2 regions of the Bacillus sp. FDAARGOS_235 genome follow, and region 1 is predicted to be linked to the other one. Evidence: riboswitches for the same ligand, from Rfam matches in the RefSeq annotation. Region 1 holds a riboswitch; the other holds the start of a gene.
What was found. Region 1 has a riboswitch for preQ1 ahead of A6J74_RS08820 (QueT transporter family protein). Riboswitches for the same ligand answer to the same signal wherever they lie in the genome.
Positions count from the first base shown of each region.

Region 2: it holds a riboswitch for preQ1, as region 1 does, so the genes downstream of both, queC (7-cyano-7-deazaguanine synthase QueC) here and A6J74_RS08820 (QueT transporter family protein) in region 1, are expected to answer to the same signal.

Region 1 is NZ_CP020437.2:1,392,923-1,409,723, reverse strand. It holds gene A6J74_RS08855 (DUF7507 domain-containing protein) at 1-5,506, opposite strand, end outside; gene A6J74_RS08850 (GNAT family N-acetyltransferase) at 5,629-6,489, shown strand; gene A6J74_RS08845 (cysteine hydrolase family protein) at 6,525-7,085, opposite strand; gene A6J74_RS08840 (DUF6123 family protein) at 7,268-7,528, shown strand; gene A6J74_RS08835 (DMT family transporter) at 7,531-8,436, opposite strand; gene A6J74_RS08830 (reverse transcriptase-like protein) at 8,450-8,836, opposite strand; gene A6J74_RS08825 (aldose 1-epimerase family protein) at 9,056-9,928, opposite strand; PreQ1 riboswitch class I at 10,061-10,105, shown strand; gene A6J74_RS08820 (QueT transporter family protein) at 10,112-10,597, shown strand; gene A6J74_RS08815 (ribonuclease H family protein) at 10,723-11,382, shown strand; gene A6J74_RS08810 (zinc-finger domain-containing protein) at 11,395-11,571, shown strand; gene A6J74_RS08805 (DUF2564 family protein) at 11,605-11,853, opposite strand; gene cspB (cold shock-like protein CspB) at 11,973-12,170, opposite strand; gene A6J74_RS08795 (YqcI/YcgG family protein) at 12,433-13,161, shown strand; gene A6J74_RS08790 (LysE family transporter) at 13,287-13,919, shown strand; gene A6J74_RS08785 (hypothetical protein) at 13,939-14,232, shown strand; gene A6J74_RS08780 (sterol desaturase family protein) at 14,300-14,974, shown strand; gene A6J74_RS08775 (DUF485 domain-containing protein) at 15,161-15,502, shown strand; gene A6J74_RS08770 (solute symporter family protein) at 15,505-16,801, shown strand, end outside.
Region 2 is NZ_CP020437.2:1,631,992-1,648,792, reverse strand. It holds gene A6J74_RS10175 (DUF3149 domain-containing protein) at 1-538, opposite strand, end outside; gene A6J74_RS10170 (MarR family winged helix-turn-helix transcriptional regulator) at 734-1,180, shown strand; gene A6J74_RS10165 (M3 family oligoendopeptidase) at 1,340-3,034, shown strand; gene A6J74_RS10160 (DinB family protein) at 3,174-3,707, shown strand; gene A6J74_RS30395 (DUF6254 family protein) at 3,808-3,924, shown strand; gene kinB (sporulation sensor histidine kinase KinB) at 3,936-5,144, opposite strand; PreQ1 riboswitch class I at 5,352-5,395, shown strand; gene queC (7-cyano-7-deazaguanine synthase QueC) at 5,489-6,151, shown strand; gene queD (6-carboxytetrahydropterin synthase QueD) at 6,151-6,642, shown strand; gene queE (7-carboxy-7-deazaguanine synthase QueE) at 6,635-7,351, shown strand; gene queF (preQ(1) synthase) at 7,370-7,867, shown strand; gene A6J74_RS10125 (YkvS family protein) at 7,916-8,101, opposite strand; gene A6J74_RS30005 (hypothetical protein) at 8,342-8,488, shown strand; gene A6J74_RS10120 (histidine phosphatase family protein) at 8,580-9,182, shown strand; gene A6J74_RS10115 (GNAT family N-acetyltransferase) at 9,219-9,797, opposite strand; gene A6J74_RS10110 (hypothetical protein) at 10,043-10,237, shown strand; gene A6J74_RS10105 (hypothetical protein) at 10,263-10,580, shown strand; gene nrdI (class Ib ribonucleoside-diphosphate reductase assembly flavoprotein NrdI) at 11,057-11,416, shown strand; partial or broken gene A6J74_RS10090 (ribonucleotide reductase N-terminal alpha domain-containing protein) at 11,403-12,530, shown strand; gene A6J74_RS10085 (ribonucleotide reductase large subunit) at 12,967-13,863, shown strand; gene nrdF (class 1b ribonucleoside-diphosphate reductase subunit beta) at 13,958-14,926, shown strand; gene A6J74_RS10075 (APC family permease) at 15,345-16,694, shown strand.

The DNA of each region.
Region 1 (16,801 bases):
GTGTGTTTGCGGTAGTATTTCCGCTATTAGTGAGAGTAGTTGTATACGTAATTGTATCTCCGACAGCAGCAAATGCACTGCTTGCAGTTTTTGTTGCGATAACGGAAGCTGTATTTACTTGTGTAAAAGTTTTATTAGATTGAACTGTTCGTGAAACAGGTGGTTCATTTATATCAACAATAAAACTATATTGAAGCGATGATTTGTTCGGAATTGGATTAGGGTTTGGAAGCGTTGTAATGTTTACTTGAAAACTGAGTGTAATCGATGCATTTGAATTCAAGTTACCAATATTGATACCGTTTTGTGGATTTGCATTCGGGATAGTTACGCCGTTTATTTTAAAGCTATTTGGGACAAAGGCAGTACCGTTTGGAATTGTATCTGTAAAAACAATGTTGTTCGCAGTAGTATTTCCTGTGTTTGTAACAAATGAAGTGAATGTAATCGTATCACCAATCGTAGCGAAATTTGTACTCGCATTTTTAATTAAAACTAAAGTAGCGTCAACAATTGGGGTAGCAGTCGTGTTTGTTACAGTGCTTCCAACAGCAGGTGTTTGGTTTGGATTCACTGTATATTCATAATTTACAAGGGCGTTATTCGTTAAAGTACCGCTAGGAGGAATCTCAAGAATTTTTACTTGGAATGTAATAAAAGTAGTTCCTCCTGGTGAAATATCGTCTAAATGAATACCTAATGAAGGATCTAATCCAGGTTGGGATACGTTATTTATCGTAACAGAATTTGGGATGAAGGATGCACCTGGTCCAAGTCCGTCTGTTAAAACGGTTGCACTAGCAGGGATATTCCCCGTATTTGCCATTGCAATCGTATAGGTTACGATATCTCCAATTGCAGCTGTCGGTGTATTCACTGATTTAGTAGCGACGATTGTAGCGTTATTAATTTGAGTTGTTATTACGTTACTTACCGCATTGGCGGATGCTGGAGGTAAGCTAGGATTTACGACATATTGGTACGCTGTATTACTTTGATTCGGGATTGGATTCGGATTCGGGATGGTATTTACTTGCACTTGGAACGAGATGATTGTATTTGTATTCGGGTTTATTGGATCAATTGCAATTCCGCTTGCTGGACTTACATTAGGGAGTGTCGTACCATTTACTGTTACACTATTTGGAATAAATGACGTCCCACTTGGAATGGCATCTGTAAATACGATATTTGATGCAAGTGTGTTCCCGCTATTCGTTAAAGTAGTCGTGTACGTAATAATATCATTTACGTTAGCAAATTGTTTATCTGCAGATTTAGTAGCGGCAATTGAGGCGTTATTAATAGTTGTCTGTACCGTGTTAGAAGCAACCATCTGCATTACAGCTGGTTTGGATGGATCGTACGTATATTGGAATGTAGTGCCTGATTGATTTGTAATCGGATTTACAGCAGGGATACTTGGTACGAAAATCTGAAATGAAACGATACGTGATGCATTCGCACCTATCGTACCGATAAAAATGCCGTTAGCAGGATTTGCATTGGCTATAGGGACATTGTTAATCGTCACAGTATTAGGGATGAAGAGGGTACCCGCTGGAATGATATCTGTAAATGTTACATTAGAAGCAGGGATATTTCCGTTATTCGTTAAAATAGTTGCATATAATATGACATCACCAACATCAGCGAAATTTGTGCTTGTTAGCTTCGTAGCAACAATATTAGCAGTATTAATTTGTGTAGTTACTATATTACTAGTAGCGTTTCTCACAACAGCAGGTAAATTTGGATCGGCGATAAAGCTATATTGAAGTGCAGCGCTGTTTTGAACTGGATTTGGTAAAGGTAAACTATTTGCACTAATTTGGAAGACAATTGTTGTAATACCACCTGCTGGAATAGTACCAACTTGAAGACCAACGCTTGGATCCGCACCTAACTGTAAAGCTCCACCTATAAAAATACTATTTGGTACGAGAGTCGTACCAGTAGGAAGTATATCGGTAACAACTACATTATTTGCTGGAGTATTTCCAGGGTTAGCTAAGGCAATTGTATATGTGATTGGTTGCCCAACATCTGCGATAGTTAAGTCTACATCTTTGAAAACAATTACATTTGCTACATTAATTTGTGTACTTACAGTATTGCTTAAAGATGTTTCTATAGTTGGTGGATCGCCCGGATTTAGAATAAAGCTATATTGTGTACTAGATGAATTTACTGTTGGATTTTGTGTTGGTAAAGAGGTGACAGTTACTTGATAAGAGACGGTAAGTGAGCCGTTAGCAGGAATGCCAGGTAACGGAACGCCTATATTTGGATCTGCGTTATTTTGGAGTACACCGTTAATAAGGAAAGTGTTTGGAATAAAGGTAGTGCCATCTGGATTTGTATCTACGAAAGTTGGACTATCAGCAGAAACACTTCCTGCATTTGTCAAAATAACGGTATAAGTTAATATATCCCCTACGGTAGCAAACTCTCGATCTACTGTTTTTGCAGAAATGACATTTGCATCGTTTACTTGAGTAAATGTAGTAGTTGAAGTTGTATTTTTACTTACAGGTGAAGCGTTTGGATCAACGATAAAGTTATAGGAAATGGAGGCACTATTTGAAATAGGATTTGGGTTTGGAATGCTAGTTATTAATACTTGGAATGAAGCTGTAATTGTAGCATTAGCATTGATGCTACCAATATTGATGCTAGCTGGTGTTGCGCCCGGTTGAGAAACACCGTTAACTATAACACTGTTCGGTACAAAGGCAGTACCATTCGCAATTGAATCGGATAGTAATACATTATTCGCGGCAACATTTCCATCGTTTGTAAGAGAAAAGGTATAAGTTAATACATCTCCAACTTCCGCAAACGTTTGACTTACAGATTTATTAGCATGAAGGTTTGCTAGTCTAATTGTTGATGTAACAGAATTAGAATTTGCTGTTTTTGAAGTTGGTGGTAGGCTTGGATTTACAGTGTAAATATAAGAGGCGAAAGCATTATTAATGATAGGGTTTTGTGCAGTAATGTTAATGACTGTTACTTGGAAGGATAAGGTGAAAGTAGCACCGCCAGGAATTGTGCCGATAGGTAAAGCAACGAGAGAATCTACATTTTGTAAAACGCCATTGAGCGTTACAGAACCTAATGTTAAAATCGTTCCATTTGGAAGTGGATCTGTTAGTTGAACGTTATTAGCCGCCGTATTTCCACTGTTTGTAATAAGGATTGTATAACTTATCGTTTCGCCAATTGTAGCAAATTGTTTGTTTGTTGATTTTGTTAATGTTACATTCGCATTGTTAATTTGAGTGGAAACAAGATTAGAGGAAATATTTTTTGTAACGGGTGATTGGCTAGGGGTGACGGTGTACTGATAAGAAGCGCTTGATCCGTTAGATACGACATTTGATGCGGGTATTGCACTTACTACTACTTGAAATGAAACATTTTTGGTTGTACCAGTTGGGATGGATCCTATATTCACACCGTTAGCCGGATTTGCTCCAACTTGTGTCGTGCCATCTATTGTTAAACTGTTTAGGACAAAAGTTGTTCCTGTAGGAATGACATCTGTAAAAATAACATTGTTCGCATTCGTATTACCTGTACCTGTAAAGGAAACGGTGTACGTTAGTGTATCACCAATATCTGCAAAATTTTTATCTACTGCTTTTGCCATAGTTACAGTAGCGTTATTCACTTGAGTAGATACGATATTGGTCGTATCAGTTCCGCTTACTGCCGGCTGATTTGGTACAGGAATGTATTGATATGTTGTTGTACCACTATTTAATATTGGGTTTGTTTGAGGGATAGACGGAACGAATACTTGAAATGAAATAGTAGTAGTGGAATTTGCGGCAATCGATCCAATTGATATACCAGTAGCGGGATTCGCTCCTGCTTGAGTAACTCCGTTAACAGTTACACTTCCTGGAATGAAAGTAGTCCCGCTAGGAATCGGATCCGTATATATAACGTTCGTTGCGGCGATATTTCCTATATTAGCTAAGGAAATACTGTATGTTAACGTTTCACCAATATCGGTAAAAAGTTTGTTAACTGATTTTGTACCATTAATATCTGCGAGGTTAATTTGTGTTCCAGCAGAGTTACTTGTTGCAAGACCGTTAAAAGTCGTTCCTCCAGCAATTGGTGTATATTGAAATGTAATATTAGCAGTGTTAGAGATAGGGTTTTGACTTGGAAGAGAAACGACAGTAGCTTGGAAAGTTACTGTACGAGAAGCACCATTATTAATTGTTCCAAGAGATATACCAGCGGCCGGATTTGCGTTTGTTTGCGGGACATTATCAATTGTTACAGTGCCAGGTATAAAGGAAGTACCGTTAGGGAGAATGTCTGTAAAAATAACGTTATTGGCCGGAAGAAGCCCGGTGTTAGGGATAGTAACTGTATAAGTGAGAACGTCTCCAATTGCTGCAACACTTTTATTCACGCTTTTCGTTGCTTGTATGTTAGGTGAATTTATGTTGATTTGTAAACCGACTGTATTCAACATATACGCGTCTCCGTTAGTTGTTAAACGGATTGCGGCGGACACTTGAGAATTTGTTAAATAAGGAGAAATATCAATGGAAGTAATGTCCCAGCCCTGTCTTCCAGCGGAGATGTTTGTGCCTGTAGAAGCGCTTTGATTTCGCGTTCCAAATGTCCCCGTTGTATCTAAGTTCCCTGCGGCATTATTAATTTGAGAACCGAAGAAATTATTTACAGCATTATTTGGCCCAGATAAAGCATTTAATGAACTGAAATTTGGTCCAAATAATGCTTGATCCCCTGTTAAATCTGCATCTCCTTCAGTAGAACTTAAAAATAATCTCCCGCTTACTGGTCCTCCTGCAGGTGTTAAAAATCCTGAAACAGCTACATCTGCACTACCAGTATCAGCAGAAACGCGGTTACCAGCTACGTAAATTGTTAAGTTTCTTGCAGGTAATGTCCCGTTTTGATAAGCGACGATAAGTGTCCATCCAGCCGAATTAATTGTTCCATTAGAAGCATCAATAGGATCTACAAGTCCAGGGACAGCCCCCGTAGTATAGGAACCAGAGCCTCCAGCTTGAATAAGAGTTGTTACGTCTGCTGAACGAGTGTAAAAGCCAAATGTAATAGAGTTTGAAACGAATGTTTGATTTGAAGCTGTAACAGCTGAAGGAGTAATCGAGTATGTTGAAACAGGTGTTGTAAAAGAAACTGGATTTCCTAATACATTCGTAATGTTTTGATCACGAGATAAATAGTTTCCACCCCAAACGAGTTCTGCGTAAAGAATCGTACTACCAGCAGGGATATTTAAAATAGCGGTAGAACTATTTTGTGTATAGTTTAACGTTGTACCAGCAGGAAAAGTAGGTACTTGTAAAGCAGTATTCGTAGTTACGAATGCACCAATTGCCCCGATTGTACCAGCACGGTTTTGATTACTAATTTTACTTAAGCCTAAAGTATTTCCTGTAATAGCGAGTGCGCCGTTAGTGGTGGTAGAAAATCGATTCGTAATGGGCATGTTGTCACCTCATTTACAATATAGTCTTGGTCAAAATAAGATATGTGTGTGATAGATAAAGGGAAACATGTACAAGTTGATTTAGTAATAATGATTTAAATGTCTAGATAAGGGGATGGAGTATGATTGAATTGGAAATTAGGGTGGATCGTCTTAGGGAAGAAGAAATAGGCGATATTGTAGCATTATCTTCTTATATTGGTTGGGATTATAGCAGAGAAGAAATTGAAACGATTTTTAACGCAGGCATTGTATACGGCGTGTGGAATGAGAGAAAGAAACTTATTGCTAGCGCGGCAATAATATTATATGGGGAGAACGTAGCGTCTATCGGAATGGTGATTGTACATTCAGATTATAAGGGAAGAGGAATTGGAAAGGCGATAACGAATTCATGCATGAATAGCGTATCAGCTCGAACACCAATTATGCTTATTGCTACAGATGAAGGGAAGTATTTATACGAAAAGCTAGGATTTAGGGTGGTAAGCTATGTTTCTAAATACATATGTAACTCGTACAATACGAATTATAAATGTGCAAGAAATGAAGAATATATGATGGATTATGAAGAGGGTGATTTAGAAGAAATAATAAAAATAGATGAATATGCGTTTGGAACAAATAGAAAAGAGTTTTTAAAGAAAAGAATGATGCAAAGTGAACAGTGCACTGTTGTGAAGGATAAGGAACAAAATATACTAGGATATGGTTTGAGTATACAAACGCCGGAAAATAAAATATTAGGACCGGTAGTTGCTAAAAATGATGAGATGGCAATAAATATTGTTCATTATTTAGCAAAAGGGCATAATGGGAAATTAAGAATAGATGTACCAGAAGGAAAGAAAGATTTTATGAAAGAATTAGAGGTTACTGGTTTTAAAAAGGTGAATACACCACCAATTATGATGAAAAATAGTGATCAATTTTTGAAAAGAAATGGAGAACTATATAGTATTGCAGCGCAAATTTTTGGGTAAAAAAGAATCCTTCTGAATGAAGGATTCTTTTTTTATTAATCACGATATTGGTCGTGAGTTGGTTGGAAGAGGTCTTCCTCGATATCTCTCACCATAGAAAAATGATCAACGTTATAATGACCGTGTAAAATTTTATTGTGATGACCAATAATTTGCTCTGCAGACAATACGTTAGAATCAGTTGTGGAATGACCGTTTTTAATTAATGTAACGTCAAATCCTTGTACAGTTGCTGTCCTAACAGCTGTGTCAATACAATGTTCAGTTTTACATCCACCTATCACAATATGATTAATTTTTTCTTCTTTTAAAAGTTCAAGTAAAGAAGTGCCATAGAATGAATTCGTTGCTGCTTTATTAATAAGGATTGCAGACTGAGGTACTTGAATTTGATTATGTACTTCAAATCCCACGCCGCTACCAGAAGCAACATCGATATCTCTCACGAAAACAATAAGGGCATTTGAATCAATTGCTTTCTGTACAGCTGTATTTAGTGTAGCTAATAACTCAGTTTTACGAAAAACTTCATTTTCTTGCTCATTTCCATCAATTAATTCTTGTTGAGCATCGATAATTAATAGTGCTTGTTTCATCGTGTCTCCCCTTTAATATGAAATAAGTTCCACTGTACATATTCCTTCAGATTGTTAGGAAATCCTCCATTGCAAGCGAAGTAAACGATTGATTTACAAAGTTGTCAAAGAAATTTCATTCTCATAGTGTGTAAAAACATGTATGATAGGAAGTGGAGAATTTTTGAGTAGGTGGGAATATCATGCAAACAGTAGAAGATTATCTTTCATTCTTACATACGAAAGGATTTAAATTATCAGAGGAAGCACAAGGGTTTATTATGTTCGGGCAAGGATATACTGGTGCATCTGATGGAATTGTGAACGCAGCAATAGAAGCGACAATTAAACATCAATTACAGTTTGATGGCAGTTATTTTGTTGCGTTATTAGAACGATTGAAAGAAGAAGAAATTACAGATAAAAAAAGCGCTAAGGCTTTTATGCGGAAGTTACAAGCGTAACTTCACGCGGCCTGCGCTTCTTTTTTTATTTTGGAAGGTAGTTCAACAAAAATCATGCCTAGAAAAATACATAGACATCCGAAAATAGCAGACATAGAAAGTTGTTCGTTAGCAACGAGAACGCCTGTTAATGCAGCAAAAACGGGCTCCATTGCGAAAATAATTGCTACTCTCGTTGGGGAAGTATGTTTCTGAGCTGATGTTTGAATGAAAAAAGCAATGGATGTCGCAAATAAGGAAGTTAGAAATAGGGCGAATAAAAAGGAATGATTTGTCCATAGCGATACTGAAAATAATTTTTCCCAATCTTCAAACAAAAAAGCGCAAATAGAAGAAAATATACCTACAGCTAATACTTGAGATGTGCTTAGTAATAAAGGTGATATTTTCTTAGAAAAGAAACCGTTAATGAGAATATGGGCAGCGAATGCGATTGCGCAACCGAGAACAAGTATATCTCCTATATTTAATTGAAAAGAATCAGCAGCTGTTAATAAATATAAACCGGCTGTTGCCACAGTGATACCGAGTACGACGAAAATGGTAGCCTTTTGTTTTAAAAAGATAAAAGATAAGATTGGAACCATAACAATGCTTAGTCCTGTTAAGAAACCTGCTTTTGAAGAAGTTGTATAGAGTAAGCCGAATGTTTGTAATAAATAGCCAACGCATAAAAAGAATCCAACAATTAATCCGGCAAAACTACTCTGCTTTATATCTTGTTTCGAAGTTTTTTGTGAGAAAATCATTTGAACAAATAATAAAATAATTCCGGCGAATAAAAAGCGAAGGCCATTAAAAGTAAATGGACCAACGAAAGACATAGCATTTTGAACGACAACAAACGTAGCTCCCCAAATAAAAGAGACAAATAATAAAGCGAGAGGAGCAAGCCACTCTTTTTTCACACTCATACCCCCGTTAATTTTGTAAGATAGCTTTTCTAGCTAATTCATCAGCGACTTTATTTTGACTACTTGGAATCCACTTAATAAAAAAGAGATCGAAACTTTTTATGTACTGTAGTGCTTCCTCTAATAGTGGTGCAAACATTTTATTTTTTGCGTATTCTTTTTCAACAGCTCGCTCGACAAGTTGCGAATCTGTACGAAAAGAGACAATGTTATAATTATGCTCCGTGCAATACTTTAATGCTGCAAGTAAAGCATGATATTCCGCTTCATGATTGGACATTGTTCCAAGTGGTAATGATAATTGTACAGGTGGCTGTATGCCTTTAATAAATACTCCCGCACCAGAAGGACCAGGATTTCCTTTTGATGCACCATCAATATACACTTCAATCAAAATGAGAAACCTCCAAATTATAAGATTATCCCCTACTTAAATGTTTTTTTGAAGTAGGGGATAGAGTACTTATCCCGCGTTAACGGGCAGTAAGACACCCACCTCAAAACTCGGCTGAAACAATGAAGTTAGGTGGGTGATCAACTGCCCGTAAATGCCCGATTGGTGAAGGCTAATAATCAGTGGGGATGAATATCCCCCACTGATTAAAGTTTCACTTTATCCGATTGTGATGCTGTAACGGCATGTAAATGTTTCATTCGCTTGTAAAGATTGAATTCCTTTTTTTTCCTTGAAATCTTTTGCTGGATTTATTTCATCAGCGATTCCATACCAAGGTTCAATACATAAGAAAGGTGCGTTATCTCCTGGTGTCCATACGCCGACAAATGGAAATCCTGCAAATTCTACTTTTACAAATTTATTATGTTTATGAGAACGAATAGAAATTTCATTCGTATTCATATTTTCAAAAATAAGTGCATCATTTTTGAATAAATCGTATGTAAGTGGCAATTCATTCGTATTTTCAGCGATTAATTGTTTTTTACTTGAAAGATAAGGTCCTTCTAATACACTTGTTTCTAAGTGTTCAGAACCGTTAAATGATAGATGATAATCTGTAAATGATTCGCCGTCTAATAGTGGGAAGTTGAATCCAGGGTGCGCTCCGATTGAGAAGAACATCTCTTTTGAAGCAGGATTGTTTACTTCATATGTAACATGTATATTTTGTTCTTCTACCTCATAAGAAATGAGTAGTTCAAATTCGTAAGGATATTTTTTTAATGTTTCTTCATTACTAGTAACGATATAAGTGATTTTTGTTTCACTTTGTTCTTTTACAGAGAACGTAAGATCACGAGCGAAACCGTGTTGAGTTAAAGAATATGGTTTACCATCTACGTAGTATGTATTATCTACTAATCGGCCGACAATTGGGAATAAAATTGGTGCGCGACGTCCCCAATAAGTAGAATCACCTTGCCATAAATATTCTGTGTTATCTTCTTTTAAGCGAACGCTTTGCAATTCTGCACCTTTGTCAGAAATGGAAACGATTACTTTTTCATTTTGTATTGTTGCTGTCATGAAGTGAAACCTCCTAAATCTTTCATATGTTTCATTATACGTTGTCTAAAAGAAAAAAGGTAGTTGATGATAGGAATCTATTGACGAAAGAGTGTCTAATGCGTAGAATATAATCTTGTTGCTTAAAAAACGAATAACGTGGTTCGAAACCATCCCACGTAAAAAAACTAAGGAGATTTTGTCATGAATATAAGAACAATAGTCGGTAATGGTATTATAGCGGCATTATATATTGCTGTTTCTATACTTATTCAGCCATTTGGCTTTACAGGTGTACAGTTTCGTATTTCAGAGATGTTTAATCATCTCGTTGTATTTAATAAGAAAGCAAGTTACGGAATTGTATTAGGTGTATTTTTAACGAATCTCTTTTTCTCACCTATGGTCGCTTATGATTTAGTATTTGGAGTAGGGCAATCTATTCTTGCATTAGTTGCAACGATTATTTCTATGCGATTCATTAAAGGTGTTTGGGCTCGTATGATTTTTAATACAGTTATCTTTACGATTACAATGTTTATGATTGCAATTGAACTTCATCTTGCATTTGATTTACCATTTATGTGGACTTGGTTAACATGTGCAGCAGGTGAATTCGTAGTAATGGCGATTGGTATGCCTGTAATGTACTGGATTAATAAGCGAGTACAATTTGAAAGATTTATGTAATAGATGAAAGAGCTATTCCAATGGGATAGCTCTTTTTGTATGTGATTATATTGAATATAATACTGTGACTCTTGATAAAATATAATAAAATATAAATAAGAATTCTTATATAAGGGGAATTTAGCATGAAATATAAAATTCATTGGTTATATAAAACAAAACGCGGATTGCAGACGGAATTAACGACAGATTATATGAACATAGAAGAAGTACTTCAATTTGCGGAGGATTTTGAGAAAACAGGAAGAGCGAAAGAACTTTTATTTTACGATGAAATGGATGCAGAATGGTCATTAAAAGAAATGAAGAAGCTGAGTAAACAAGTGGAGGAAGAGATTCAAGAAATACATGTTTATTTTGATGGTGGGTATGATCTTCAGACGAAAGAAGCTGGAGTAGGTATATGTGTGTATTATAAAAAAGGAAATATAAACTACCGAATTCGCCGCAACGCATATATAGAAGGTATATATGATAATAATGAAGCCGAATATGCATCATTATTATACGGTATAAATATACTCGAAGAATTAGGGATTAAGTATGAAGCAGTTACGCTTCGTGGAGACTCTCAAGTTGTACTGCAGCAATTGGCTGGAGAATGGCCTTGCTATGATGAGCATTTAAATCATTACTTAGATCAAATTGAACGAAAGGCGAAGCAAATGAAATTAAAGCTTGTATGTGAGCCAATATCTAGAAAACAAAATAAAGAAGCACATCAATTAGCAACGCAAGCATTAGAAGGGACAGTCATTGATAGTCATAAAGAAATAACCGAATAGAGAGGTGCAAAGGTGGATAAAAAGCAACTCATTACAGAGGTAAATGACTTATTAGAAACGTATTGTGAAGGATGTTTTTTACGAGAACATAATCGGAAAACGAATAGTAAATATTATGCCCATTCATTTTGTATTAGGCAATGTACAGTTGGAGAAACGTTGAAAAAATATGGAGAACAGTTGTCATAAAAAACATCCAGAGAAAACTCTCTGGATGTTTTTTTAGTGCTTCGCTTCATGTAATTGATGCTCGCACTTACTTAATTTTTTTTCCTCATTCATTAAAAATGGCTCATCTAAATCTGTTGCAACAGATTTCATAATCTCAAGTTGAGAGCGAGCTGCTTCTACTGCAGTAGTGGCATGCTCCAGTGTGTCTGGATCCATTGAAATTGTTGCAGAACCTACCATTTTTTGTGCTGTTTCTACACGGAATTTCACTTCTTCAAAATCATTTACTTCTGAACCCATTGTAATTGCCTCCTTTGTGAATTGCGCATTTCACATAGTTTTCGCTCTGTAAAACGGAAATATACAAAGGAATAACAAAGGAGGTTACCAAGTAAGGTAACCTCCTGTCATATGTTGGATTAAAGTTTTACTACGTTAGCAGCTTGAGGTCCACGGTTTCCTTCAGTGATATCGAAAGATACTTCTTGACCTTCTTCTAAAGCTTTGTAGCCGTCACCTTGAATAGCAGAGAAATGTACGAATACATCGTCAGCGCCGTCCATTTCGATAAATCCAAAACCTTTTTCGTTGTTAAACCATTTTACTTTTCCTTGCATGTTACAATTCCTCCTAAAAACATTTGCTTTTTTCATTTAGTGAAATTCATTTGAAAAGATAATATAAACTAAAAATGCTATAATCTTGAATATTCTGCTAAATGATTAATTTAAATATACACGAATTGGTAGAAATTAGTCAAGTAAGCGATTTTATTTTTTGTATTTTTAAATAATTTTCTGGTCAAATGTTCAAAAAGGTATAGGACAGGCTGGTTATGTAATATTCTTTATTGAATGCTATACATAATGAGGTGAAAGAATGAACGAGTCGTACTTATTAGATAATGAAGGAATGAGAATGAGAACGGATATACCGAATTGGGTTGCAAAAGAATTTCAAAATTTTTCAAGCGTCGTGTTAGATGCAACTTTCCCATGTTATTTCGGTTTAACAGCGTTGAAAAAGAATGAACTTCGTTATTCATTTCTTTCTCATAATGATTGGAGTCATTTGCCACATACAATGTTATCTTTTTTAGAGTTAATGAAAGAGCGACCGATTGTAAGAAGAGGCTTTTTTCTTTTTGTGGAACCGGAATGTGAAGAACAATCACTTGAATATTATCGTGATTACTTTTGGAAAGTACTACAGTATTTACATGAACACGATAATCAAACATGGCCGCAGCAAGTTCCTGAAGATCCAAATCATTATTTATGGGAATTTTCATTCGGTGGTGAACCGATATTTGCATTTGGGAATGCACCGGCTTATAAACAGAGAAAGACTAGGCATTTAGGAAATTCACTCGTTATTGGATTTCAGCCACGTACCATTTTCGATGGATTAGAAGGTGATCGTCCTAAAGGGGCGTATTCAAGACAAATGGTTCGTGAACGAGTTGAAAAGTGGGATCAGCTGCCGAAACATCCTAACATTAGTCATTACGGTGATCCTGACCATCGAGAATGGAAACAATATTTTATTGGAGACGATATTGAGCCAATAAAAGGGAAATGTCCTTTTCATCATAAGGTAGAGAAATAAGAGCCATCATCTAGATGGCTCTTTTGTATATTTTGGATAAAAAAGGGTATTTTATTATGAAAGCTAGTCTATTTTTAAAGGTTACATCATTACTTAATAGTAAAGGAAGTAGAAAGGATAGAGCGATGTTTGGAGCAATTATACAGCAAATTGTATTAGGTATTTCATTAGCGGCACCAGTAGGTCCAATTAATATTGAAATGTTAAAACGAGGAATTGAACGCGGGTTTTGGCATGCGTGGGTTGTTGGAATTGGTGGAATGACTGCAGATATTTTGTTTATGCTTCTCATTTATTTCGGTTTATCTTCTGTGTTTATGTATACATACGTACAAGCTTTTATGTACTGCACGGGGTTTTTCTTATTATTTTATTTAGGATTTCAAAGTGTAAAACAAGGAATTTCCCACTCGAATATGGAATATAAAAAAGAAGAGGTAGGTGGCCTTAAACAATCGTTTATGGCAGGATTTTTAATTGCTATATCCAATCCATTAAATCTTGTTTTTTGGTTTGGTATATATGGAAGCACACTTAGCTCATTGCTTACGAAGGTAACGAAACAAGAAGCTTTCTTGTACAGTCTATGCATTATTGTTGGTATTATTTTATGGAATTTAAATATTGCTTTTTCTGTACATTTTGGAAGGACTTTATTAAAACAGAAAGCACTTGGCTACATAACAGCCGGAGCAGGTATTATTTTAGTAGGATATTCTATCCATTTTGCATACAAAGCTTTACAGTTGTTCACATAAGATTGAAGGGGAGATTTTTATGTATCGAACCACTATTGACGGAAAAGAAATTATTATTACGTTAGCACCAAAAATCCGAAAAGAAATTACTGATAGGGATCCATTATATGAAGCGGTATTTAATACTGCAGCCAGATTGCTACAAACGAAACAACCAACGTTTGCAGTAAATCATGAAGTATTTGGACTCATTATTGGAGAGGTACAAAGGGGAGAAGTAACAGTGTTTGCAGTAGAACACATTATTCCGAAGCAAAATATATTTGGAACAAACAATTTTTTCTCGACAATAGAACAGCGGGCAAATTTGTAAAGTGAATAGAAAAGAAATAGTCGTAACGATACGTTGCGGCTGTTTTTTTTGAAAAAGGGGAAGTAAGATGAAGAGAGTAGGGAAAGAGTTCTTTTTACAGCATGATATTGTTATTATGTATAGTATTTTATTTATTTTCATCATTATTTTAAAAATGCAATTTTTCAAATGGATCGGTATGTTAGCGTGTCTGTTTGGTATTGTTTTTTATACGCTTAACGAATATATGACCCATCGTTTTTTATTCCATTTAAAGCCGCCTAAAAACGTATTTTTATTAAAAATGTTAAGAAGATTACATTATGATCATCACGTATACCCAGATGATTTGAAACTTTTATTTTTGCCTGTATGGTTTAGTGTACCTAGCTTTACTATATATTTACTTATATCATATGGTATTACAAAAAGTGTTACCGTTACACTTTCATTTGGAATCGGAATGATTATCATGCTCCTTGTTTATGAATGGAAACGTTATATTGCACATAAGCCGATTCGTCCCGTCACTAAGTTTGGAAGGTGGCTAAAAAAACAGCATATATTACACCATTATAAAAACGAAAAGTTTTGGTTTGGTGTTTCAAATCCAGTATTCGATTTTATATTTGGAACGCTTAAAGATGGAAAAGACGTTGAATTAAGCATCACTTCTTTCTTAACGAGGAAAAAATGTGTACGGGTATTTGTTAGAATCGGGCTAATAATCGGTGTGGGGTGTACGAAACCCATACGGATTTAAGTTGCACTTTATTGTGAAAAAGTATATTAAAAATTTAGAGAAAATTGACGAAAAATGTCTACCGAAAAATCTTTGCAGGAATGTATGGATTGTCTAAAATGAAATTAAGTTTCTGAATATTTATAAAATTTAGTCTTTGTGTATACGAAGGGGAAGTGTATTTCGAGTTGGAGAGGGGAGTAGAGGATGAAACGAGATGATACGTCAGCACGTAAGTTGCAAAATGAAGTGAATTATACAGAGGTTGTTCAGTCAGAAGAATTTCAATTGTTATTAAATACGAAGAAGAAGTTTATCGTTCCAATGAGTATTTTCTTTTTCAGTTTTTTTATTGCGCTACCTATTTTAACATCGTATTCGAAAGTGCTTAATACACCAGCATTCGGTGATGTGACATGGGCATGGGTATTTGCTTTTGCGCAATTTATTATGACATGGTCATTATGTATGATTTATAGTAAGAAAGCTCAATCCTTTGATGAAATTTCGCGGAAAATTCTACAAGATATGCAAAAAGGGAGGAGTTGAATTTGAATACTACTGCGTTTGCACTATTTTTAATTATTGTTCTTGGTACGCTCGTCATAACCTATTTTGCATCGAAAAAAACGAAAAATGCGAGTGAGTTTTATACGGCTGGAGGGGGATTAACGGGTTGGCAAAATGGTCTGGCCATTGCTGGGGATTATATGTCTGCTGCGTCATTCCTCGGTATTGCTGGAGCGATAGCGTTAACTGGATTTGATGGATTTTTTTATAGTATTGGATTTTTAGTTGCGTATTTAGTTGTATTATACCTAGTTGCAGAACCGCTTAGAAATTTAGGGAAGTACACATTGGCAGATATGATTGCAGCGCGTTTTGATGCGAAAAAAGTTCGCGGTATTGCTGCCCTGAATACGATGACAATTTCAATTTTTTATATGATTGCCCAATTAGTCGGTGCGGGTGCACTTATTAAATTATTATTAGGAATAGAATATACGACAGCAGTTTTAATCGTTGGCACATTAATGACAGTGTACGTTATTTTTGGTGGTATGACTGCTACGAGTTGGGTACAAATTGTTAAGGCTGTATTACTAATGGCTGGTACATTTATTATTTCTGTTATCGTTTTTGCAAAATTTAATTTTAGTGTGACTGAAATGTTTGCTCAAATGAAAACAGCTACACCATTAAAAGATTCGTTTTTAAATCCAGGAGTAAAGTATAAAGATGGTCTTGATACACTGTCTTTAAATTTAGGACTAGTCCTTGGTACAGCTGGATTACCACATATTCTTGTGCGCTTTTTTACAGTGCGAGATGCAAAAACGGCACGTCAATCTGTTGTGTATGCGACATGGTTAATTGGCGCATTTTATATTATGACAATTTTCTTAGGGTTTGGAGCAGCAGCGTTTGTAGGAAATGAGGCAATTATTAAAGCAAATCCAGCTGGTAATATGGCAGCACCTTTATTAGCTAAAGCATTAGGCGGGGACTTCTTATTTGCATTCGTATCAGCCATTGCCTTTGCAACCATTTTAGCTGTAGTAGCAGGACTTGTATTAACAGCAGCATCAGCATTTGCGCATGATTTTTATAACGAGATTATCCGTAAAGGAAAGTCTACGGAAAAAGAGCAAGTGTCCATGGCTCGTTATGCTTCGATTGGAGTAGCTGTAGTATCTATTATACTTGCGTTATTTGCGCAAACCTTAAACGTAGCATTTTTAGTTTCATTAGCATTTGCAGTCGCGGCTAGTGCAAACTTACCAGTTATATTATTTACAATCTATTGGAAGCGTTTTAATACAACGGGTGCCATTTCTGGTATGGTCG
Region 2 (16,801 bases), 240 kb from region 1:
AAGATGAAATGTAGTCAAAGCGTAAACTTGCTAACAATAAGCCTGAGAGTTCCTTCTGTTTGTTAAATATTGGGGAAGCGATTATAATAGCTTGATGTCCAAGGACGCGATCTGTAATGACGGATGATACAGTTGTTTTCTTAGTTTGTAATGCGTCTTGAATATACTTGCGGTCTGAGACGTCTACAGGTCTTGATTCGCTTTCTGATGCGATGGTAATGATTCCTTCTGGTGTAACGTAATATAGACCAGAAAAGCGCGCATCGTTTCCATCTGTATCATGCACAATTTGTTTAATCCCATTTATGTTACCAGTCTCGGTACCTACGACTTTTGCAAGCATTTCTAAGGCAGAAATTGCTTCACCAAGGTGATGATCTAAATAGTCTCTATATAAAAAGAGAACCGTATGAGCAGATGTTTTGTTTTCCTGCTTCATTTTATACGTATGATAGGAATAAAATGTAGCACCAATCACTATCGTTGGTAGGATAACAAGCAATATATATAAAACTATGCTTTGGAATTTGACTTTCAAATGTGGTACTCCTTCTTTTTTTATTATCATTATATATAAACTATGTTAAAATTGTCATGTTTTTATTCAAGAATGATTCGTAATATATTAGGGGAGAAGAAATGGATGAGTGAATGCTCATTCGGAACTCACATGAAGTATTAAGCTGTATTTTCTTTTTATTGCTGAGAATTTAAGTGAAGGGTTGAAAGTTGTATGACATCAAATAATGAACGAGAAGATATTTCTCAATCTTTAAAAGTATTTATTGCATTATCTCGTGTACACCGTTCTGTTATGGATACTACAAATAAATCTATACAAAGTAACGGGTTAAATCCAACTGAATTTGCTGTATTAGAACTGCTATATCATAAAGGTGGTCAACCACTTCAGCAAATTGGTGAGCGCATTTTAATAGCTAGTGGCAGCATTACATATGTTGTAGATAAGCTGGAAAAAAAGGGATTAGTAAAGAGAATCCCATGTCCGAATGACAGACGTGTTATTTATGCGCAATTAACGGAGTCTGGGGAGAGTTTTATTGCTTCTATTTTTCCGGGGCATGAGCAAGTTATACATCAGTCTTTTGAAATGTTAACGAAGGATGAAAAGGATGAATTACTTGATTTGTTGAAAAAAATTGGAAAGTATGAAAAGTGATACTATGTTCCAAAGGAGCTTTGGATAAAAAATCCAAGGCTTTTTTGCATATAAGTAAGTAAGATGGAAGCTGCCGAATTTTGTTGAAAACTAAGAGGGGATTTGGGAAGAAGTATTGAATTATAGTAAAGGTATACATAATGGAGAGGAGGCTCGTTCATGTCATTTAAAGACTATGAATATAAACGGCCAAATATTGAAGAATTAAAAGAGAAATTTACTGTTGCTTTAGAGAAATTTGATAACACAAAAACTGTAGAAGAACAAAAACAAGTTATCAATTCAATTAATGAAATTCGCAATGATTTTGGTACAATGGGGAATCTTTGTTACATTCGTCATTCTGTTGATACGACAGATGCTTTTTATAAGGAGGAGCAAGATTTCTTTGATGAATACTCTCCAGTTGTACAAGGATATGGAACAAAATATTATAAGGCGTTAATTAGTTCTCCATTTCGTGAAGAATTAGAAGCCTATTACGGAAAGCAATTATTCGCTCTAGCAGAATGTGATTTAAAAACATATTCAGATGAAATCGTGAAAGATTTACAATTAGAGAATAAATTGTCTTCACAATATACACAGTTGTTAGCATCTGCAAAAATTGACTTTGCGGGAGAAGAAAGAACATTATCGCAACTGATTCCATTTATGCAAGGAAAAGAAAGAAGTGAACGTAAATCAGCAAGTGAAGCATACTACGGATTTTTAGCTGGAAATGAGGAAGAACTAGATCGTATTTATGATGAGCTTGTTAAAGTAAGAACGAAAATTGCGAAATCTTTAGGTTTCAAAAACTTTGTTGAACTAGGATATGCAAGAATGTATCGTACAGATTACAATGCGGAGATGGTTGCGAATTATCGTCAGCAAGTACTTGATTATATCGTTCCAGTTACAACGGAATTAAGAAAGAGACAAAAAGCACGTATCGGTGTAGAAAAGCTAGCATATTACGATGAAAACTTTGAATTTGCTACAGGTAATCCAACTCCAAAAGGAGATGCAGATTGGATTATTAATCATGGGAAAACGATGTATAAAGAGTTATCAGCTGAAACAGATGAATTTTTCAATTTCATGTTAGATAATGATTTATTAGACTTAGTTGCGAAAAAAGGAAAAGCTGGTGGCGGATATTGTACATATATCGAAAATTATAAAGCGCCATTTATTTTCTCAAACTTCAATGGAACATCTGGTGACATTGATGTATTAACACATGAAGCTGGTCATGCTTTCCAAGTATATGAAAGTCGTAAATTTGAAATTCCAGAATATAATTGGCCAACATATGAAGCGTGTGAGATTCATTCTATGAGTATGGAATTCTTTACATGGCCATGGATGAAACTATTCTTTGAAGAAGATGCAGATAAATATTATTTCTCACACTTAAGTTCAGCACTTCTGTTTTTACCATATGGTGTATCTGTCGACGAATACCAACATTATGTATATGAAAATCCAGAAGCATCACCAGCAGAGCGTAAGACAGCATGGCGTAACATAGAGAAGAAATATTTACCGCATCGTGATTATGAAGATAATGATTATTTAGAGCGCGGTGGCTTCTGGCAACGTCAGGGGCATATTTATAGCTCGCCGTTCTACTATATTGACTACACGTTAGCTCAAATTTGTGCACTGCAATTTTGGAAGCGCGCAAGAGATAATAGACAAGAGGCATGGGAAGATTATGTGAACCTTTGCCAACAAGGTGGAAGTAAATCATTCTTAGAATTAGTAGAAGTGGCAAATTTAACATCACCATTTGCTGAAGGTTGTGTGAAAAGTGTCATTACAGAAATTGAAGCATGGTTACATGCGATTGACGACACAAAATTGTAAAAAACATGCGCTTTTTTTCACATGTTTAACATCGACATAATGGGAAAATGATGAGATAATAAAAGAAAATTCAGAATGCTAAAGAGGTGTTTCTAATAAGGAGCACCTCTTTTCACCAACAAAAAGGGGGGAAAGAAGTATGCTTCAATCTAATATGGATGTGAGTTTAGAAAGTTTGGTGAACTCATTGCAGTCTACCCGAAGCACGCTATTATCAGAAATTGAAATGTTAAATGATACAGAAGTGAATGTAAAGCCACGCCGTGATAAATGGAGTATTATTCAAATTTTACATCACTTACATTTAGTTGAACAATCTGTCACATCTGCCCTTGTATATGCTCTACACAAAAATGAAAGAAATGCGACTCCATTTAAAGACCTCCAACTTACGCTTGATCGCACACATAAAAGAGAAGCTCCTCAGCAAATGCAACCAACAGAAACTTTAATGAAAAAACAGCAAGGAATTCAATTGCTAGAACATTCACGACAAGAACTATTACATGCGCTTCATAGTATCATAGATGAAAAAGAATTAGTTGAAAATGGATTAAAGCATCCTGTTTTTAATGATTTGAATTTGTATCAGTGGGTTCAATTTCTTGATTTACATGAACAAAGACATCTTACACAGTTAAAAGAGGCGAAATACGCAATTTTGCAGCGATAAAGTGGAAGAAGTGGGAAACCACTTCTTTTTTGATACATGCATAGTTTTCTTTCTTACTTTGGAATACTACATGGAGAAAGAAAAGAAGGAGTTGAAAAGTATGTCCAAGAAAAAGAGAGAAGAAGAGCGTGCTTGGAAAGCACGTAAAGAGAATCAAAAACCACATGGAAAAGTGAAAGCTTTTGCTGAATTAGTTGAAGGAACAGAAAAAACGTGATGATTATTTCATCACGTTTTTTGTATGAGTGGAAAGGTTAATAAGAAGGTTGTACCGATTCCTTTTTCACTTATAATATCAATTTTTCCATTCATAGCTTGAACAACACTGAATACAACCATCATTCCAAGACCAGTCCCTTTTTCTTTCGTTGAATAGAAAGGAGAACCGAGGCGCTTCACCTGTTCTTGATCCATGCCAACTCCTGTATCTTTTATATATAGCTGGATATGCTTATGATCAGGAACTAATGTGAAATAAAGATCGCCACCTTTTGGCATAGCTTCAATGCAGTTTTTTAAAATATTTAATAAGCATTGGTTTAGTTTTTGCTTCTCTCCAGCGATAAAGAAAGAAGTACTTTGCTTTATGTAATGAGTACGGACATTTGTTAAATTGGCAAGTGGTGTAATTAAAGATAGTGCATGCAGTAATTCTTCCTCGAGTTGTAGTGTTTGTTCTTTTTCAATACTCGGTTTTGCAAAGGTTAAATAGTCTGTGAGAACATGATTTGCTTGCTCAATACCATTAATGGCAATATCGATATATAATTTCCGTTCTTGCTCGGTACATGTATCAGACTGCAATAGTTGTAAAAATCCTTTCGTTGAAGTTAAAGGATTGCGAATTTCGTGCGAGATGGAAGCTGCCATTTCACCGATTAAATGAAATTTCTCAGCGTTCATAAGCTCATTTTGGAGACGAACCTGAGTTTGTAATATGTGTAGTAAATATAAAATAAGGATCGTACCAAGCATCGTACATAACTCATACACAATAATATGGGGTATATAATCTACCTTATTTGTAACTTCTGAAAGGAAGAAGGGTATCCAGCTAAATCCATATGTGAGACTGTAAATAATAGCAAGTGCTATTTTTATACGATTAGAAGTTCGATTGAAAAATTTGTACGTTAATAGTAGAACAATAAATAGAACAATAGAAGCGATAAGGGATGGGAAAACACCTATTCCTCCTAATAAGAAGCGATATATGTTTAATACAGCTAAAATAGAACCACCAGCAATAGGCCCTCCTGTCAATGTACCGACAATTAATACGATATGACGCATATCAAATTGAAAACCATTATTTGTTTTTGCTGCAAAAGTGATACATAGTATTGTAGCGAGGCAACACAGTACAATAAATATAGCTGAATTTAATTTAGGAGACCGTTTCCCTTTTTGATTCCAAAATAAGTGATAAATAAGCATTGTAACGAGAATGGATAAAATATTTAAAAAGAGGTAAATAATAAAGTGTTTCAGTGGGATGCCTCCTCTCTCCGAATAGTAAATTAATCATACTATAAAATGAAAGAAATGGAATATAAAATAGCGGAAAAATCAGAAATTTTTTCTGGTAGTATACAATATGTTACAATATGTTTTGTCAATGAAAGAAGAAATTCCATGCACCGCATGGGAGAGGTTCGCGAACTCCCTCTATAAAAAACTATGGAAACAACAATATCCTTAGGTATTGTTTTGTTTTTTTATTGTGACAGTTCAAGAACGTTCTTTCTTCTTATTCGTAGTAGAGAAGGAGAATGAGTGAAATGAAAAAAGAAAAAGCAGTTGTTGTTTTTAGTGGTGGACAAGATAGTACAACATGTTTATTTTGGGCAATAGAGCAGTTTGCAGAAGTAGAAGCTGTAACATTTAATTACAATCAACGTCATAAATTAGAAATTGATTGTGCAGTGGAAATTGCGAAAGAGCTAGGAATTAAACATACGGTACTAGATATGAGTCTATTAAATCAACTTGCTCCAAATGCGTTAACGAGAACGGATATGGAGATTACACATGAAGAAGGTGAATTGCCATCGACATTTGTAGATGGACGAAATTTACTATTCTTATCATTTGCTGCTGTATTAGCAAAACAAGTTGAGGCACGTCATATTGTAACGGGTGTATGTGAAACTGATTTTAGTGGTTATCCAGATTGCCGTGACGTGTTTGTGAAATCGTTAAACGTTACATTAAATTTATCTATGGATTATCCATTTGTCATTCATACACCACTTATGTGGATTGATAAAGCAGACACGTGGAAATTATCTGATGAACTTGGCGCATTCGAGTTTGTTAGAGAAAAAACATTAACATGTTATAACGGAATCATTGGTGATGGTTGCGGTGAATGTCCAGCATGTCAACTTCGTAAAGCAGGATTAGATACGTACTTACAAGAACGCGAAGGAGCGAACAACTAATGGATAATTTCTTTGGATTTCGCATCGTAGAAAATTTGCAAAAAATGGACAAGGATATTCAACGTAAACAACTCAAATATCATAATAAAAGAGTAATGGTCAGCAAGGAATTTACATTTGATGCAGCACACCATTTACACTGTTATGAAGGAAAATGTAAAAACTTACATGGTCACACATATAAAGTTGTATTTGGGATTAGTGGATATGTAAATGAAATAGGCCTTGCAATTGACTTTGGAGATATAAAAGAAATTTGGAAAAACGAAATTGAAATATATTTAGATCATCGTTATTTAAACGAAACATTACCAGCGATGAATACGACTGCTGAGAATATGGTCGTTTGGATTTATGAAAAGATGGCAGAAGCATTAACGAAAGATAATCGTGTGAACGAATATAAAGGAGCTCGTGTTGAATTTGTTCGTCTATTTGAGACGCCAACTAGTTATGCGGAAGTAAGACGGGAGTGGATGCTCGATGAGTAAAATCCCTGTCTTAGAAATATTCGGTCCGACTATTCAAGGAGAAGGCATGGTTGTCGGGCAAAAGACTATGTTTATTCGAACTGCTGGCTGTGACTATAGCTGTTCTTGGTGTGATTCTGCTTTTACATGGGATGGATCGGCAAAAGATCAAATTAGACAAATGCCAGCGGAAGACATTTGGAATGAGCTTGTTGAAATTGGAGGAGAAAATTTCTCTCATGTTACGATTTCGGGTGGGAATCCTGTTTTATTGAAAAATATTGAGTCGCTTCTTTCTATATTAAAAGAGAATGGGATGCGAACGGCGATAGAAACACAAGGGAGTAAATGGCAAGATTGGTTACTTCAAATTGATGAGATAACCATTTCGCCAAAACCACCAAGTTCGGGAATGAAAACAGCTTATCAAAAGTTAGATGCTGTAATTCAGAAACTAGCAGGAAAAGATATTAGTTTAAAAGTAGTAGTATTCGATGATCGCGACTTTGAATATGCAGTTAAGATGCACGAACGTTATCCATCTGTACCATTTTTCTTACAAGTAGGGAACGATGATACGAAAACAGTGGATGATGCAATGCTTATTAAAAAATTATTAGATAAGTATGAGTGGCTTATTGAAAAAGCTGTTAATTGTAAAAAAATGAATGATGCGAAAGTATTGCCGCAGCTTCATGCGTTAGTATGGGGAAATAAACGAGGCGTATAAAGAGAAGGGATGTTTAAAATGGCAGGAAGATTAGATGAAGATTTAAAAGATGTAACATTATTAGGAAATCAAAATACAAAATATTTATTTGAATATAGCCCAGAAATTTTAGAGGTATTTGATAATAACCATCCAAACCGTGATTACTTTGTAAAATTCAATTGTCCTGAATTTACAAGCTTATGTCCGAAAACAGGACAACCAGACTTTGCAACAATTTATATTAGCTACATTCCTGAACAAAGAATGGTAGAGAGTAAATCTTTAAAGTTATATTTATTTAGCTTCCGCAATCACGGTGACTTCCACGAAGATTGTATGAATGTAATTATGAATGATTTAATTAAATTAATGGATCCGCGTTACATTGAAGTATGGGGCAAATTCACACCACGTGGTGGTATTTCAATTGATCCATATTGCAACTACGGTCGACCAGGAACGAAGTATGAACAAATGGCAGATTACCGTATGATGAACCACGATCTATATCCGGAAACGATTGATAATCGTTAATAGAAAGAAAAGTCCTGTATACTATACAGGACTTTTCTTTCTATTATATTATGCATTTTGATTAATGACAGTATAGTTTTTATGACTTACAACTGTAAGAGGTTCCATATCTAGTTCTCTAAAATTCTCCATAATTGTTATATCAACAATAACAGAGTTTTGATTTACCTTTTGAACACGGCCTTGCATTCCACCTTTAAATTCGATGATATCTCCAGTTTCTGCGATCTGCATAAGCAACTCTCCTTGTTACAGTTTTTCCAAAAAAGAATAATTTGGGATTTTTTATTTTCCTTTATTTTGAACTATGTTTCCTGTTTTGTAAATGTTTTCAAAGGAAAAAGTCGAAAAATATTCATATTTTGTAAGATAATATCCATATTTCATATGATGCTGGAGAAAAAGTGTTTATATCTTTATAATGAAAATGGATGTTGGTCTGTTTAATAAGGGGGAAATAGGAGCGGTAAAATAATGTTTGAAATTATGGGGAGCTTTATAGCTTTGTTCTTATATTTATTTTCTTATACACAGTTGAAGAAAATTCGTCAACATGAAACGAATACATATTTTGATGGAATAGATGCTTCAGTTACTCATAGTAGTGGCGGAGATATGTAACAATATGTAACTTTTATTTTCAGCATGTTATGATGAATGTAAGAAATAGTACATAATATAGTTCGTAAGTGATGAATGGAGAGTGAAAAGAATGTGGATATCTTTTATTCGTCATGGTCGCTTGAATAGTACTATAGAACCGATGACAATTACTTCATTTCATGAATGGCTGAAGAGATATGATGTAGATAGTATGAGTAGGGAATGTAACATACCGATTGAAACAATTGAGGCAGTAGAATCGGCAAATTTAATTGTATCGAGTGATCAAAGACGTGCTGTACAGTCAGCAGCGGAATTAATGAATTCTTTGTCCTTTGTGCAAAATTCTCTTTTTAGGGAAGTAGAAGTACCGTCGAGTTTTTTTGCACCAGAATGGTTTAAATGTAAGCCGGGGACTTGGTTTTTTATTGGACGTGCTTTATGGATGGTTGGGTATCATAAAGATGTTGAGTCGTATAAGGAAGCAAGGGGAAGGGCAAAAGAAGCTGCTAACATGTTACATCACTATGCAATGGTGCACGGGAAAATCGCGATAGTAGGACATAGCTATTTTAATACGATGATTGGTGCGGAACTGAGGGCGATGGGATGGTCTGGACCTCCTATTTTTCATCGGAAGCCGTGGGGATATACAAAGTATACGTTCCATGAGGCGATGAATGGAAGTGTATTAAATACAAAATTAACTTAAAAGCACACGATTTTATATAAAATCGTGTGCTTTTTTTTAAGATATAGAAACCAATGTACGTAATGGTTTTATTAGATGAGCATAAGGTTCGCCAACGAGCATTACGGTTTTATCTTTGTTGTAACCTAGTTTTTCATACAGTGAAAAAGCACGCTTGTTCTCTAAATTAACAAGTAAGGCGATTTTTTCATAACCTGTTTCAGCTGCATGAAGTTCAGCTGCATCGATTAACTTAGAGCCAATGCCACGTCCGCCGTACATATTTGAAACTGACAACGTGTCAATATAATACTCATCAAGTTCAGCTTCTTTTTCTAACGTAATGGATTCATCTTCATGTAGTTCTCTTAAGTGGCGTATGATTGGTGCATCAAGTTGTTGAGCGTCACTACCGTGATAAGCGACAATAACCCCAACTACCTTTCCATCTTGTTCCGCCACTAAACAGTTTTCATAGCTCAATCGATTATTTTCTTTTACGAACCATTTTTCAAGTCCTAGTAATACATTTGCTTCAACTGTGCTACCAGTGATTTTTTCAGCAATTTCATGCAGAGCATTATACAATAAAGGAGATATTGCCTTTGCATCTGTCTTTGTTGCTTTCCGAATCATAGTATCCCTCCTAGTTCTATTTGTATATTGTAACATAGTGGTATGGAACTTTGTATGATTGAATGCCAAAATGTTTGATATAGAGAAGTAGCTATGTTAGTATATGATATTTAGTGGACATATAATAAAGCAATACTGCTTGTAAAATAATGAAAATGAAATGAAGGCATAGCAACAGGAAAAATTTACAGTTGTTGACCTATAAAAGATACGATAAAATAAAATATTGCATAGAGGTGAAATACATGGATGAACAATTAGCAAATACAATTTTGGATCAGCTGAAAAATGGTGAGATAAAGGAGTATGTTGCAACGAAAGATGTATTTTATACGTTTAGGAAAGTTGTAGTAAGTCGAGAAGATTTTAAACATATTATTGGGAATGCACAACGCGGTGGACAGGTAATTTATACATATTCAAAAACGCCACGTTCATAAATAGAAGATAAAGGGGAGGAGAATTATGGGCGATTTTAAACAAGGCATTTTACCGCATTGGGATTATATGTGGAAAGATAGAGCCGGAAATAGATGTATGGGAATGGTTATGTATCCAGAGAAACGAAAATGTTCAACAAAAATGCTTCAGAAAATAAAAAGGGCGTATGAGCAAGCGGCAGAAATTAAAGTAACTGTACAAGTTCAACAGACATATGAGTACGTAGAAGGAATGATCGTATACTTTGATGAAGAAGCTCCTGTATGTACAATGCTTGATAAAGATGAGAATCCGCATCACATATTTGTAAAAGATATTTTGCGTATTGAGCACTCTGAATAAACTTTTCATACATAAATTGAAACGCCATAATAATAATCTTTTTCTATAATAGTTATCTTTTAGTATGTAACGAGCAACGAAAGTATATGTATAATATTTAATAAAGTAAAATTGATAAATGTAATCGTTTGTTAGAACAGATTATCGTTTCATGTCTGTTCTTTTTTGCGTGATGCTGGAGAAATATATTCCTCCAGCATTTGCCGTTTTATGACAAAATATATTGTTAACTTTTTTTAAAATGAGGTTAAATTCGTTGACAACTTTTTTGAAAAGCACTTTATTGACATGAGTTTTAGAATGTTGTTTCATAGTCATTGTATTGAAAAAAATCGGCGGTCTTGTCGAAAAGTAAAAGTTAAAAAAAGAAAGAATTTATACATATATCTTGTGTCTTATTTTGAAACGTAATACAATATATAGAGAAATCAAGAAATGACATACAAAGAGTATAGATTGGAGAGGGAGGGTCGGAAATGTTAGTTGCATATGATTCTATGACAGGAAACGTGAAGCGTTTCATTCACAAATTAAATATGCCGGCCGTTCAAATTGGTGAAGATCTAGTAATAGATGAAGACTTTATTCTTATTACGTATACAACAGGTTTTGGCAATGTACCAGAACGTGTTTTAGAATTTTTAGAGCGCAATAATGACAAATTAAAAGGCGTATCTGCAAGCGGCAATCGTAACTGGGGAGACATGTTCGGTGCAAGTGCTGACAAAATTTCTGCTAAATATGAAGTGCCTATTGTATCAAAATTTGAGTTATCAGGAACAAATAACGATGTAGAATATTTTAAGGAAAGGGTGCGGGAGATTGCGACACATTGAACTGAATAATGAAATCACGCAAATGCAGGACGGTTTTTATCAGCTTCATAAAGATAAAGAGGCATTAGAAGTCTTTATGGAAGAAGCTAGAGAGAATACCGTTCCTTTTAATAGCGTGGCAGAGCGAATGGAGTATATGAAAGAACATGATTACTATTACAATGTTCTGGACGAGTATAGCTTGGAGGAAGTAGAAGGAGTATATAACATCGCTTATGGTGAAAACTTCGAATTCCAATCTTATATGGCAGCATCTAAGTTCTACAAAGATTATGCGTTAAAAACGAATGATCAAAAACAATACTTAGAAAGCTATGAAGATCGTGTAGCAATTGTGTCATTATACTTAGGACGCGGTGATGTTGCGAAGGCAAAACAATTCGCAAGCATGATTGTAAAACAAAACTACCAACCAGCGACACCAACCTTTTTAAATGCGGGAAGAAGCAGAAGAGGAGAAATGGTGTCTTGTTTCTTGTTAGAGATGGACGATAGCTTAAATTCAATCGGCTTTAACATTAATACTGCAATGCAATTATCAAAAATTGGCGGGGGAGTAGCTTTAAACTTATCTAAGCTACGTGCGCGTGGTGAGCAAATTAAAGGGATTGATAACGCTGCAAGTGGTGTAGTACCTGTTATGAAATTGCTTGAAGATTCGTTTTCATATGCGAATCAACTTGGCCAACGAAAAGGTGCTGGTGCAGTATACTTAAACATCTTCCATTGGGATATTATCGAATTCCTTGATACAAAGAAAATAAATGCCGACGAGAAGAGCCGTATTCAGTCTCTATCAATCGGAATTATCGTTCCAAGTAAGTTCTTTGAGCTTGCTGAGAAAAACGAACCTTTCCATGTTTTCGCGCCTTATACGGTGTTTAAAGAATATGGCAAGCATTTAGATGATATTGATATTGATGAAATGTACGATGAATTAATGAGCAATCCGAAAGTGAAGAAGAAGCCGCTAGATATTAGTGCACGTGATATGCTTATTAAAATCGCAATGATTCAGCTTGAGTCTGGTTACCCATACTTAATGTTTAAATCAAATGCAAATAACCAGCATCCACTGAAGGATATTGGAACTGTGAAGATGTCGAACTTGTGTTAAATATGTAGCACCTTCTAGTAGAAATGCTAGTCGAAAACTCCGTTAAACGGGGAAAGCCTCAAGTTTGAGGTAACCTACCGTGCTAAATCTTATCTTAGAATGAGCATAGAAAAGTTCAGAATGTATCTTATTATTTTGTATAGCAGAGTGATCAGACAACATAAAGTAATAAGAGACTTTCTGAAAGATTAAGATAAGTAAAAGCCTAACGACTATCCCTTATGGGAGTAGAGCGCAAGCGATTGGCGTTCGAAAAGCGGAGCACCTAATCAGGTAATGCTGTAGGTGATGATATAGTCTGTCCTGTATGGTGACATACAGCAGTTGCATGAGCAACGGACTGAGGAGTAGCGAACTCGGTTGAACATTCGAGACAGAAATCTTCCAGCTACAAGAAACTTCTGAAATAAATGATTACGGTACAGATGACATTATCCGCCGCGATATTAACTGTAACTTAGGATCACTAAATATCGTAAATGTAATGGAAAATAAAGAAATTCGTGAAGCAGTTCATGCAGGAATGGAAGCTTTAACAGCTGTTTCTGATATGACAATCATTCCGAATGCACCAACTGTGAAAAAAGCAAATGATGAGCTTCATTCAGTTGGACTTGGAGCAATGAACTTACATGGATATTTAGCAAAAAATAAAATTGGTTATGAAAGTGCAGAAGCGAAAGAGTTCGCTCGTACATTCTTTATGATGTTAAATTACTACTCTATTGAGAAAAGTATGGAAATCGCTAAAGAAAAAGGCGAAACATTTAAAGACTTCGATAAGTCTGATTATGCGAACGGCACATACTTTGAGAAGTATGAAACGACAGATTACAGCCCAGTAACTGAAAAAGTTCAGCAACTATTTGAAGGAATTCATATTCCAACAAAAGAAGATTGGACAAGTTTAAAAGAGCAAGTGCAGAAGAATGGATTATATAATTCATACCGTCTTGCTATCGCTCCAACACAATCTATCAGTTACGTTCAAAATGCAACTTCAAGCGTAATGCCGATCGTAAGTCAAATCGAATCAAGAACGTATGCGAATGCGACAACATATTACCCAATGCCGTATTTATCAAAAGATACGTTCTGGTACTATAAATCTTCTTACGATATGAATCAGTTTAAATTAATTGATTTAATTGCAGAAATTCAAGAGCATATTGACCAAGGAATTAGTACAATTCTTTACGTTAATAGTGATATTTCAACACGTGAGTTAGCACGTTACTACATCTATGCACATAAAAAAGGCTTAAAGAGTCTGTATTATACGAGAACACGTAAATTAAGCGTGGAAGAGTGCGTAGCTTGTACTGTTTAATATAAAAAAGTGAGACATTATGAGCAGGGTTTTCTGAACCCTGCTCATGCTTAGTTATCAATTTTTCATGTTTATTTAGAGAAGGGGCGATTGAATGCGTGCGGTAAACTGGAACAAAAAGGAAGATGATTTTAGTTTAATGTTTTGGAAGCAAAACATCGCTCAGTTTTGGACAGAAGAAGAAATCGCGGTGTCTTCTGACAAAAATACTTGGGCACAATTATCAAAAGAAGAGCAAATTGCTTATAAGCGTGTATTAGGTGGTTTAACACTTTTAGATACGAAACAAGGTGGCGAAGGGATGCCACTTGTACTTGTTCATCTTGAAAATTTACAAGCAAAAAGTGTATTAGCTTTCATGGGAGCTATGGAAGAAGTACATGCGAAGAGTTACAGTCATATTTTTACAACGTTAGCTACGGAAGAAGAAATTGATGATATTTTTGAATGGGTAGACAATCATCCATTACTTGAGAAAAAGGCTGGTATTATTACTCGTTACTATCGTCGTTTATTAAAGCCTCAAGTAACGAAAAAAGAGTTATACATGGCAATGGTAGCAAGTGTGTTCTTAGAAAGTTACTTATTCTATAGTGGATTCTTCTATCCACTTTACTTAGCAGGTCAAGGTAAATTGACGGCAAGTGGTGAAATTATTAACCTAATCATTCGTGATGAGTCCATTCACGGCGTATTCGTCGGTATTTTAGCACAACAACTTTTCGCAGAGCTTTCTGCAGAAGATCAACAAGAAGTGCAAAAAGAAACGCAAGAGTTATTAATGGAACTATATGAAATTGAAATGGCATACACAGAAGAAATTTACACTTCTATCGGTCTTGTAGATGATGTAAATCGTTTCGTTCGCTACAATGCGAATAAAGGACTTATGAATTTAGGACTTGAGCCGAAGTTTGAAGAAGAAGAAATTAACCCAATCGTTTTAAATGGTCTACGTACAGATACGAAAAACCATGATTTCTTCTCTGTAAAAGGAAATGGTTACGTAAAAGCAACGAACGTTGAAAAGTTATCTGACGATGACTTCGCATTCAATTTTTAATATCGTGTCATAGAAAAAGCTGTCTTTATAGAAAAGACAGCTTTTTTCTATGGATAGTTTACATAATGTTATTATTTCATGGAAATATTCCTATCTCATAAAAACCAAATTTGTAAGGGAGTGAAAATAAAAAACACGAATTAAAGTTTTATTTTTTATATTTAGCAGTATGAGAGATTGAATAACTTATGTCAAAATGAATAAAAAATGAGAAGAAGTGAGGCCTCATTCCACCTATATGTTTTCTTTCGAATTGAATTTTTTAATTACATACATTTTGGCTCGAAAATTGCATGATATTTAAAAACAAAAGGGAACTGTAATAGTTGGTGTGATGTATACAGCTATTTGAAAGCGTTTCCTTTTCGCTGTCGATTTTCAAATGAAAATGAGATAGAGAAAGTAGGGGGAATGATAGGTGGGAAAAGTAGTTGGTTTAAAACGTTCGTTAGGGCTTTGGTCAATTGTTATGCTAGGGGTCGGGTATATGACACCGATGGTTGGATTTGATACGTTTGGAATCGTTTCGGAAAAAACAGGTGGGCATGTTCCAGGAGCTTATTTGATTGCATTAGCAGGGATGTTGTTTACCGCTGCAAGCTACGGCAAAATGGTAAAGGTTTTTCCTACCGCAGGATCAGCTTATACGTATACACAGAAAACAATTAGTACAAGACTTGGGTTTCTTGTTGGATGGTCCGCATTATTGGATTATTTGTTTCTGCCGATGGTGAACGCACTATTAACGAGAATTTATTTGTCAGCATTTTTTCCAAGTGTTCCTAATTGGATATGGGTCATTGGTTTTATTCTACTGATTACACTTATAAATGTTATTAGCGTAAATGTTACTGCTAACTTCAATACGTTTTTAGTAATATTTCAAGTGCTAGTAATGGCCGTGTTTGTTTTTCTAGTTATAAAAGGTTTATTAGCGGGAGAGGGAACAGGAGAAGTTTTTTCCATTCAGCCGTTTTTTCAATCAGATATACAAATATCACCGTTAGTTGCAGGTGCAACAATTCTTTGTTTTTCATTTTTAGGTTTTGATGCAGTAACTACATTTTCGGAAGAGACACCAAACGCGAGGAAGACAATACCTCGGGCTATTTTTCTTACTGCTTTAATCGGTGGAGTTTTATTCATTACAACTACGTATTTTACACAATCTTTCTTTCCAGATACATCTGTATTTAAAGATAAAGAATCAGCGTCTCCAGAAATTGCGCTATATGTTGGTGGAAAACTATTTCAAGCTTTCTTTTTAGTAGGAACGCTTATGGGGACACTCGCGTCTGGTTTAGCTTCTCATACAAGTGTGTCTAGATTATTGTACGTAATGGGTCGAGATAATGTCATTCCGAAAAAAATATTCGGATACATTCATCCTCGTTGGCGAACGCCAGTATATAACATTATTATTGTAGGAGTTATTTCACTCTCTGCGATATTCATTGATTTAGAAACGGCAGCATCACTTATTAATTTTGGAGCGCTTATTGCATTTACATTTGTTAATTTATCTGTAATTTCCTACTATGTAATTAAGAAAAAAAGATATAAAACGATAAAAGACTGTTTAAATTTTTTAGTGATGCCTATTTTAGGTGCTGGTACTGTAGCAGTACTATGGTTTAATCTCAATGTTCATTCACTTATTCTCGGTATTTGCTGGGCTGCTATTGGAATGGGATATCTTTTATATATTACAAATATGTTCCGCTTAGCTCCTCCGCAAATGCATTTTGAAGAAGTGCAGGAAATGTAAAAAGCAAAAGACATCGGATAAATCCCGATGTCTTTTGCTTTTTATATTTAATAATCATGCAGTATTGCATAAGTCATTCAAAGCATCATAAGTAGGAGGGTGACACA